DNA from 2 places in the Methylobacterium sp. WL9 genome. Region 1 is predicted to be linked to the other one. Evidence: predicted binding sites of a transcription regulator. Region 1 holds the regulator's gene; the other holds the start of a gene.
What was found. Region 1 encodes HrcA, which represses chaperone genes, less so after heat shock. Its sites were predicted from a motif close to GTTAGCACTCNCNNNNNGNGAGTGCTAAC; they were not measured.
Positions count from the first base shown of each region.

Region 1 (3,406 bases):
ACAACAAGACGGTGCGGACGCTTTCCGGGGCGCGAAACCCGTTGGCCGCGGGGTCGCGGCGGCCATGCAGCCCTGTCGTTTTCGCGAGCGCCGGTCCATATACGGTTCGGCTCCAAGCAGTTAGGCATTCCATGGCGGGCATCTCGGTTTCCCTCGAAGGCGCGAACATTCAGTTGTCTTTTCAAAAAGACGAGCAGTCGACCGCCGTCGTGATGGATGCCCGGGCCGCCCGGGCGCTCGTACGCGCCGTGGGTCAATTGCTGACCGCGATCGACGACGGCGACGAGCCCGAAATGCCGGAGGAATTGAACGAGGAGGACATCGCGATGCTCGACGTGACCTCCTCGGCGATCGAGGTCGGCACCGACGAACAGGGTCAGCCCGTGGTAGCGCTGCAGGCCGGGGCGTTGCCGCCGTTCCAGCTCCGACTCACCGACGAGGAGGCCCGGCACGTCGCTACCAGCCTCGCCGAGATCCTGGCCGCCCCCCGCGACGTGCGCACCTCCCACGGCGGGCACTGACCGCAAACGAAAAAGCCCTCCGCGCCGGATTGCTGCGCGAAGGGCCTCGTTAGCTTCGATGGGGCGCGATCAGAGCCGGATACCCGGATCGCTCGGGCCGCCGGGCAGGTAATCCGGCTCGGAGCCCGGTCCCATGGGCTCGTCGATATCGGGATCGTTCACCGGATAGGGCGTGCGGGGGCCCGTCGGTCCGATATCCGGCAGATCGCCGGGCTCGACCGGTGGCGGAAGGTCGCCGGGAATGTTGCCGCCGGGAAACGGTTCGGGGGTCGGCATGCCGGGATTGGCCATGGCGCAGCTCCTCGATCGGTTGTGGGGATGCAGGAGCAATCTCCGAGCAACGCCGGGGTTCCGGGACGATCTTGTTGCGAATTGCCGCGGGAACATGGTTCGGAGCGCCTCGTTGGCCGGGCAACACCCAACATTGATGGAGTATTGCCGATGCCGGACATCAGCCAGACCAAGATTCTCATTCTCGCGACCGACGGATTCGAGCAGAGCGAACTGACGGTACCGCAGGAGAAACTGTCTGAAATAGGCGCGACGGTGCATGTCGCCGCGCCGACGTCCCGCCAGTCCAAGGACGCGATCCGCGGTTGGGACAAGACCGACTGGGGCAAGAGCGTGACGGTCGACAAGGATCTGGAGAGCGTGAATCCGAGCGATTACGACGCCCTCGTGCTTCCCGGCGGCCAGATCAACCCGGACAAGCTGCGGCTCGAGCCGAAGGCGCTCGAGATCATCAAGAGCTTCCTGACCTCGGGCAAGGTCGTCGCCGCGATCTGCCACGCACCGTGGCTGCTGATCGACGCCGGCGCGGTGAAGGGTCGCAAGCTGACCTCGTTCGGCTCGATCAAGACCGACGTGGTCAATGCCGGCGGCCATTGGGTCGACGAGCAGGTCGTGACCGACGGCGGCATCATCACCAGCCGCAATCCCGGCGATCTCGACGCCTTCTGCGCCAAGATCATCGAGGAGGTGAAGGAAGGCCGGCACGAGCCGCGCAGCCTCGCCGCCTGATCCATCGAGCGAATGCGTCACCCAACGCCGTCCGTCCTTTCGGGGCGGGCGGCGTTCCGCATTGGTGGTCCCGTACGAACGGATTGATCCCGGACCCACGGCCGGACACAATCGTCGGTCAGGATTGAAAACGTGACCGAAAACAGCCCCTTCCTCTCCTCCCATCAGCAAGCGCTCGCGCTGGCGACGCTGAACGAGCGCTCGCGCGAGATCTTCCGGCAGATCGTCGAGAGCTACCTCACCACGGGGGAGCCGCTCGGCTCGCGCAACCTCGCGCGAATCCTGCCGATGGCGCTCTCGCCCGCCTCGATCCGCAACGTGATGTCGGACCTGGAGCATTCCGGACTGATCTTCGCGCCCCATACCTCGGCCGGGCGGCTGCCGACCGAGCAGGGCCTGCGCTTCTTCGTCGACGCGATGATGGAGCTCGGCGATGTCGGCCAGGAGGAGAAGACGCGGATCGAGGCGCAGATGCGCGCCGCCGCTTCCCGCCATACCTTCGACAGCGCGCTCGCGGAGGCCTCCAGCCTGCTGTCCGGCATCTCGCGCGGCGCCGGAGTGGTGCTGACCACCAAGGCGAACGCCCAGCTCAAGCATATCGAATTCGTGCGCCTCGACCCGGCCCGTGCCCTCGTGGTGCTGGTGTCGGTCGACGGCGGCGTCGAGAACCGCCTCGTCGACCTGCCGCCCGGGCTGCCCACGGGTGCCCTGCAGGAGGCCTCGAACTACCTGAACGCGCGCCTCCAAGGCCGCACCCTCGACACCCTGCGCCTCGACATCGAGGCCGGCCGGCAAGCGATGAAGCGCGAGATCGACGTGCTGACCGAGCGCCTCGTCGATGCGGGACTCGCAACAGCCGTCGGGCCGTCGGAGGCGCGCCAGCTCATCGTGCGCGGCCAGGCCAACCTCCTCGACGACCTGCGCGCGGTGGAAGATCTCGAACGCATCCGCCTGCTGTTCAACGACCTGGAGACCCAGAAGGACGTGATCGAGCTGCTCTCGCGCGCCGAGGGCGGCGACGGCGTTCGGATCTTCATCGGCTCGGAAAACAAGCTGTTTTCCCTCTCCGGCTCCTCGCTGATCGCCGCGCCGTTTCGCGACGGCGACCAGAAGATCGTCGGGGTCGTCGGCGTGATCGGGCCGACGCGGCTGAACTACGCCCGCATCGTGCCGATGGTCGACTACACCGCCCGCGTGGTCTCGGGCCTGCTCGAACGCCAGCGCTGAGGGCACGAAAAAGGGCGGAGCCGAAGCCCCGCCCTCTGGTCTCGATCGATCGATGATCAGGCCGGGATCACGTCGATGATCTCGTAGGTGTCGGGATCGATGATCACGATGTCGTCGCCGACGAGCACGTAGTCGTAGCCGCGATAGGCCGGCACCAGGGTCAGGATCGCCGCCGGCAGCGGGTTGAGCCGAACCGAGCGCGGGATGGCCGTGCCGACGCTGACGTTGAAGTTCACGTTGGTCAGCGGGCGGACGCCTCCGCGGGCAAGGGTCGAGCGGAACTCGGTGCGCTGGGTCGTGCTCAGGCTGCGCGAGGCGCCTGCGGCCTGGCCACGACCAGCGCGCTCTCCGGCTCCGCCGCGTCCTTCGCGATCACCACGATCCGTCTTACCATCCCGGTCGCCGCGATCGGCCTTGCCGTCACGATCACCACGGTCGGCCTTGCCGTCCCTGTCGCCCTTGCCGTCGCGATCGCCGCGATCGGTTTTACCGTCGCGCTCGCCCGCTGCACCCTTCTCACCGGTTGCACCCGGCTTGCCGCTCTTCTCGCCGGCTGCACCGGCCTTGCCGTCCTCGCGACCCGCCGCGCCACCACGGGCACCGCCCGCAGAACCCTCCTCGCCGGCGCCGCCGCGCGC
Region 1 covers NZ_VRVE01000091.1:12,592-15,997, forward strand. The annotation lists gene FV217_RS19225 (hypothetical protein) at 132-521, shown strand; gene FV217_RS19230 (hypothetical protein) at 591-812, opposite strand; gene FV217_RS19235 (type 1 glutamine amidotransferase domain-containing protein) at 963-1,541, shown strand; gene hrcA (heat-inducible transcriptional repressor HrcA) at 1,674-2,768, shown strand; partial or broken gene FV217_RS19245 (DUF1236 domain-containing protein) at 2,825-3,406, opposite strand, start outside.

Region 2 (3,406 bases), on a different contig from region 1:
GCCCGGAGCCTTGACGGCCGCGACCTTGAGGCCGCCGCGCAGCTTGTTCACGACAAGCGTGGCCAAAGCCTCACCCTCGATGTCCTCGGCGATGATGACGAGCGGCTTGCCGGTCTGCACCACGGCCTCGAGAACCGGCAGCATCGCCTGGAGCGACGAGAGCTTCTTCTCGTGGATGAGGATGTAGGGATCCTCGAGCTCGGCGACCATCTTCTCCGCGTTGGTGATGAAGTACGGGGAGAGATAGCCGCGGTCGAACTGCATGCCCTCGACGACGTCGAGCTCGGTCTCGGCGGTCTTGGCCTCTTCGACGGTGATGACACCCTCGTTGCCGACCTTCTGCATGGCATGGGCGATCATCTCGCCGATTTCCTTGTCGCCGTTCGACGAGATCGTCCCGACCTGGGCGACTTCGCTCGACTCGGCGACCTTCTTGGCGCGGCCGATGATGTCCTTCACCGCGGCGGCCGTGGCGAGGTCGATGCCGCGCTTCAGGTCCATCGGGTTCATGCCGGCGGCCACGTACTTGGTGCCCTCGCGGACGATCGCCTGGGCGAGCACGGTCGCAGTGGTGGTGCCGTCGCCGGCGATGTCGTTGGTCTTCGAGGCCACTTCGCGCACCATCTGGGCGCCCATGTTCTCGAACTTGTCGGAGAGCTCGATCTCCTTGGCGACGGTGACGCCGTCCTTGGTGATGCGGGGCGCGCCGAAGCTCTTGTCGATGACGACGTTGCGGCCCTTGGGGCCGAGCGTGACCTTCACCGCATCCGCGAGAATGTCGACGCCGCGCAGCATCTTATCGCGGGCGTCGGACGAGAAACGAACGTCTTTCGCTGCCATGTGCTAAGTCCTTTCAAGGTATGGGAAAAGCCCCAAGGCGCGCTCCTGGGAGCGGCCTCAAAGGGCTGTCGTTCGAAGGAAGGCTGCGTCGCTTAGAGTGCGACGACGCCCATGATGTCGGATTCCTTCATGATCAGGAGGTCCTGACCGTCGATCTTGACTTCGGTGCCGGACCACTTGCCGAACAGCACGCGGTCGCCGGCCTTGACGTCGAGCGGGTTGATGCGGCCGGACTCATCACGGGCGCCTGCGCCGACGGCGAGAACTTCGCCCTCTTGCGGCTTTTCCTTGACGGTATCCGGGATGATGATGCCGCCCTTCGTCTTCTCTTCACCCTCAATGCGGCGAACGACGACTCGGTCGTGCAGCGGACGGAACTTCATGAGCTGCCCTCTTGCTTCGAATTCTGGGATGGTCTTGATGCGGCGAAGACCGCGTCACGACCCGCTCGTTAGCACTCTCCATCGGTGAGTGCCAGCGGCAGCGGCGAGATAGGCACGACCGATTTTCGAGTCAAGGAGCGCTGCCGTTCGACAGAACGGGAAAAACGGCGTCTCCCGAAGCGCGCGCCGCCGGAAGGTTCGTTCTCCGCATGATCAGTCTCCACGGGCCGCACGGCCCGGTCGATCACGCCGGCCTGATGGCCGGCGGGGGCCTGCCTGAGCATGCAGTCTGGATCGATCTGCTCGATCCGACCGAGGAGGAGGCCCGGCAGGTCGAGGCGGCCACCGGCCTCAGGGTGCCGTCGCGCGCCGCCCTGAGCGAGGTCGAATCGTCGAGCCGCCTGCGCCGGCTCAAGAGCGGCGGCCTCTCGCTGTCCTCGCCGATGATCACCTTCGACCGCACCGATCTCGCCTTGAAGCCGCTCGGCTTCGTGCTCACCAAGGAGCACCTCGTCACCATCCGCTTCGCCGATCTGCGCTCCTACGACACCGTGAAGACGCGGGTGGCCGAGCATGACGGCGATTGCACCACGAGCATCGACATCTTCCTTCTGGTGATCGAGGAGCTCGTCGACGGCCTCGCCGACACGCTGGAGGAGATGTCGAGCGATCTCGGCTCGCTCTCGACGCGGATCTTCGACTTCGACCCCGCCGCCCGCGCCGGCTCCGACAACGGCAGCCGCGGCTCGCCGAAGCGGCGCGATCTGGCGTTGCGCCGGCTGCTCCGCTCCATCGGCCGGCAGGGCAAGTCGCTCGCGAAGGTCCGCGCCAGCCTGCTCGGGCTGGAGCGGATCGTGCCCTTCGTGAAGGATTCCTGTCCGCAGATGCTGGGCGCGGACGCGGAGGAGAGCCCGCGCTTCGACACGCTCTCGCGCGACATCGACTCCCTCGACGAGTTCGAGACGCGCCAGTCGGAAACCCTGCAGTTCCTGCTCGATGCGGCGCTCGGCCTGATCAACATCGAGCAGAACAACGCCTTCCGGGTGCTCACCGTGGTCTCGGTGGTCGGCATCCCGCCGACGCTGATCGCCTCGATGTACGGCATGAACTTCAAGCACATGCCCGAACTCGAATGGGCCTACGGCTACCCCTATGGCCTCGCGCTGATCGCGCTCTCGGCGCTGATCCCGATCCTGATCTTTCGGGTGAAGGGCTGGGTGTAGAGGGCAGGGGGCCCGCGTTCAGCCTTTCTTGGCGGCTCGCCCCGAGAATGCCGCGGGCGGCGGTCTAGACGACCGGCGCGTCCGAGCGGGATTCCTGCACCGATGGCCGTGATCGTCGCCTTCGTCATCAACTCGGCCCTGAACCTGCTGCTCGGCCTGCTCATCGCCAAGATGCTCGGGCCGGCGGATTTCGGCCGTTTCGCGCTGGCCACCGCCGGGGCCGTGGTGCTGAACACGCTGCTGTTCGAGTGGCTGCGGCTCTCGGCGACGCGGTTCTATTCGGCCCGCGTGCGCGACGGCGAGCCCTGGATCCGAGCCGGGCTAGACCGGGCCTACTGCGTGCTCGCCATCGCGCTCCTCGCCTTCGCCGCACTCTGTGCCGGGCTCGGCCTCGCGATCGATCCGAGCCCCGAGAGCCGGCTCGCCATCACCGCCGCGACCGCGCTGACCGCCGTCGGCATCGGCGTGTTCGATTACCATGCGGCCCTCGCCCGCGCCCGCTTCGTCGGCGGGACCTATCTCAAGCTCGTGGTCTGGAAGAACGTCTTCGGCCTCGTTCTGATGGCGGGCACGGCCTGGTACTTCCCGCAGCCGGTCTGGGTGCTGCTCGCGGGCGCGGCGTCCCAGGCGCTCGCCGTCGTGGTGATGCGCGCCGCGCTGCACGACAGGCCCGGCACTTTCGCGCCGGAGCGGAGCCGGCAGACCCTGCGGCTGTTCGCGGCCTACGGGCTGCCGCTGATCGCCGCCAACGCGATCTACCAGCTGATGCCCTTCATCAACCGCGGCGTCATCGCGGCGGCGGCGGATTTCTCCGAGGCCGGCTATTTCGCCCTCGCCGCCGATCTCGGCTCGCGCGGCTTCTCGACGCTCGGCACCGCCCTCGACCTGCTGCTGTTCCAGCTCGCGGTGCGGGCGGAGGAGCATCACGGCCGCGAGGCCGCCGAGGCGCAGATCGCCCGT
Region 2 covers NZ_VRVE01000013.1:13,272-16,677, reverse strand. The annotation lists gene groL (chaperonin GroEL) at 1-840, opposite strand, end outside; gene groES (co-chaperone GroES) at 933-1,223, opposite strand; gene FV217_RS07085 (magnesium transporter CorA family protein) at 1,433-2,446, shown strand; gene FV217_RS07080 (polysaccharide biosynthesis C-terminal domain-containing protein) at 2,549-3,406, shown strand, end outside.
Region 2: the regulator HrcA is predicted to act here: its motif matches at 1,291-1,319, upstream of groES (co-chaperone GroES).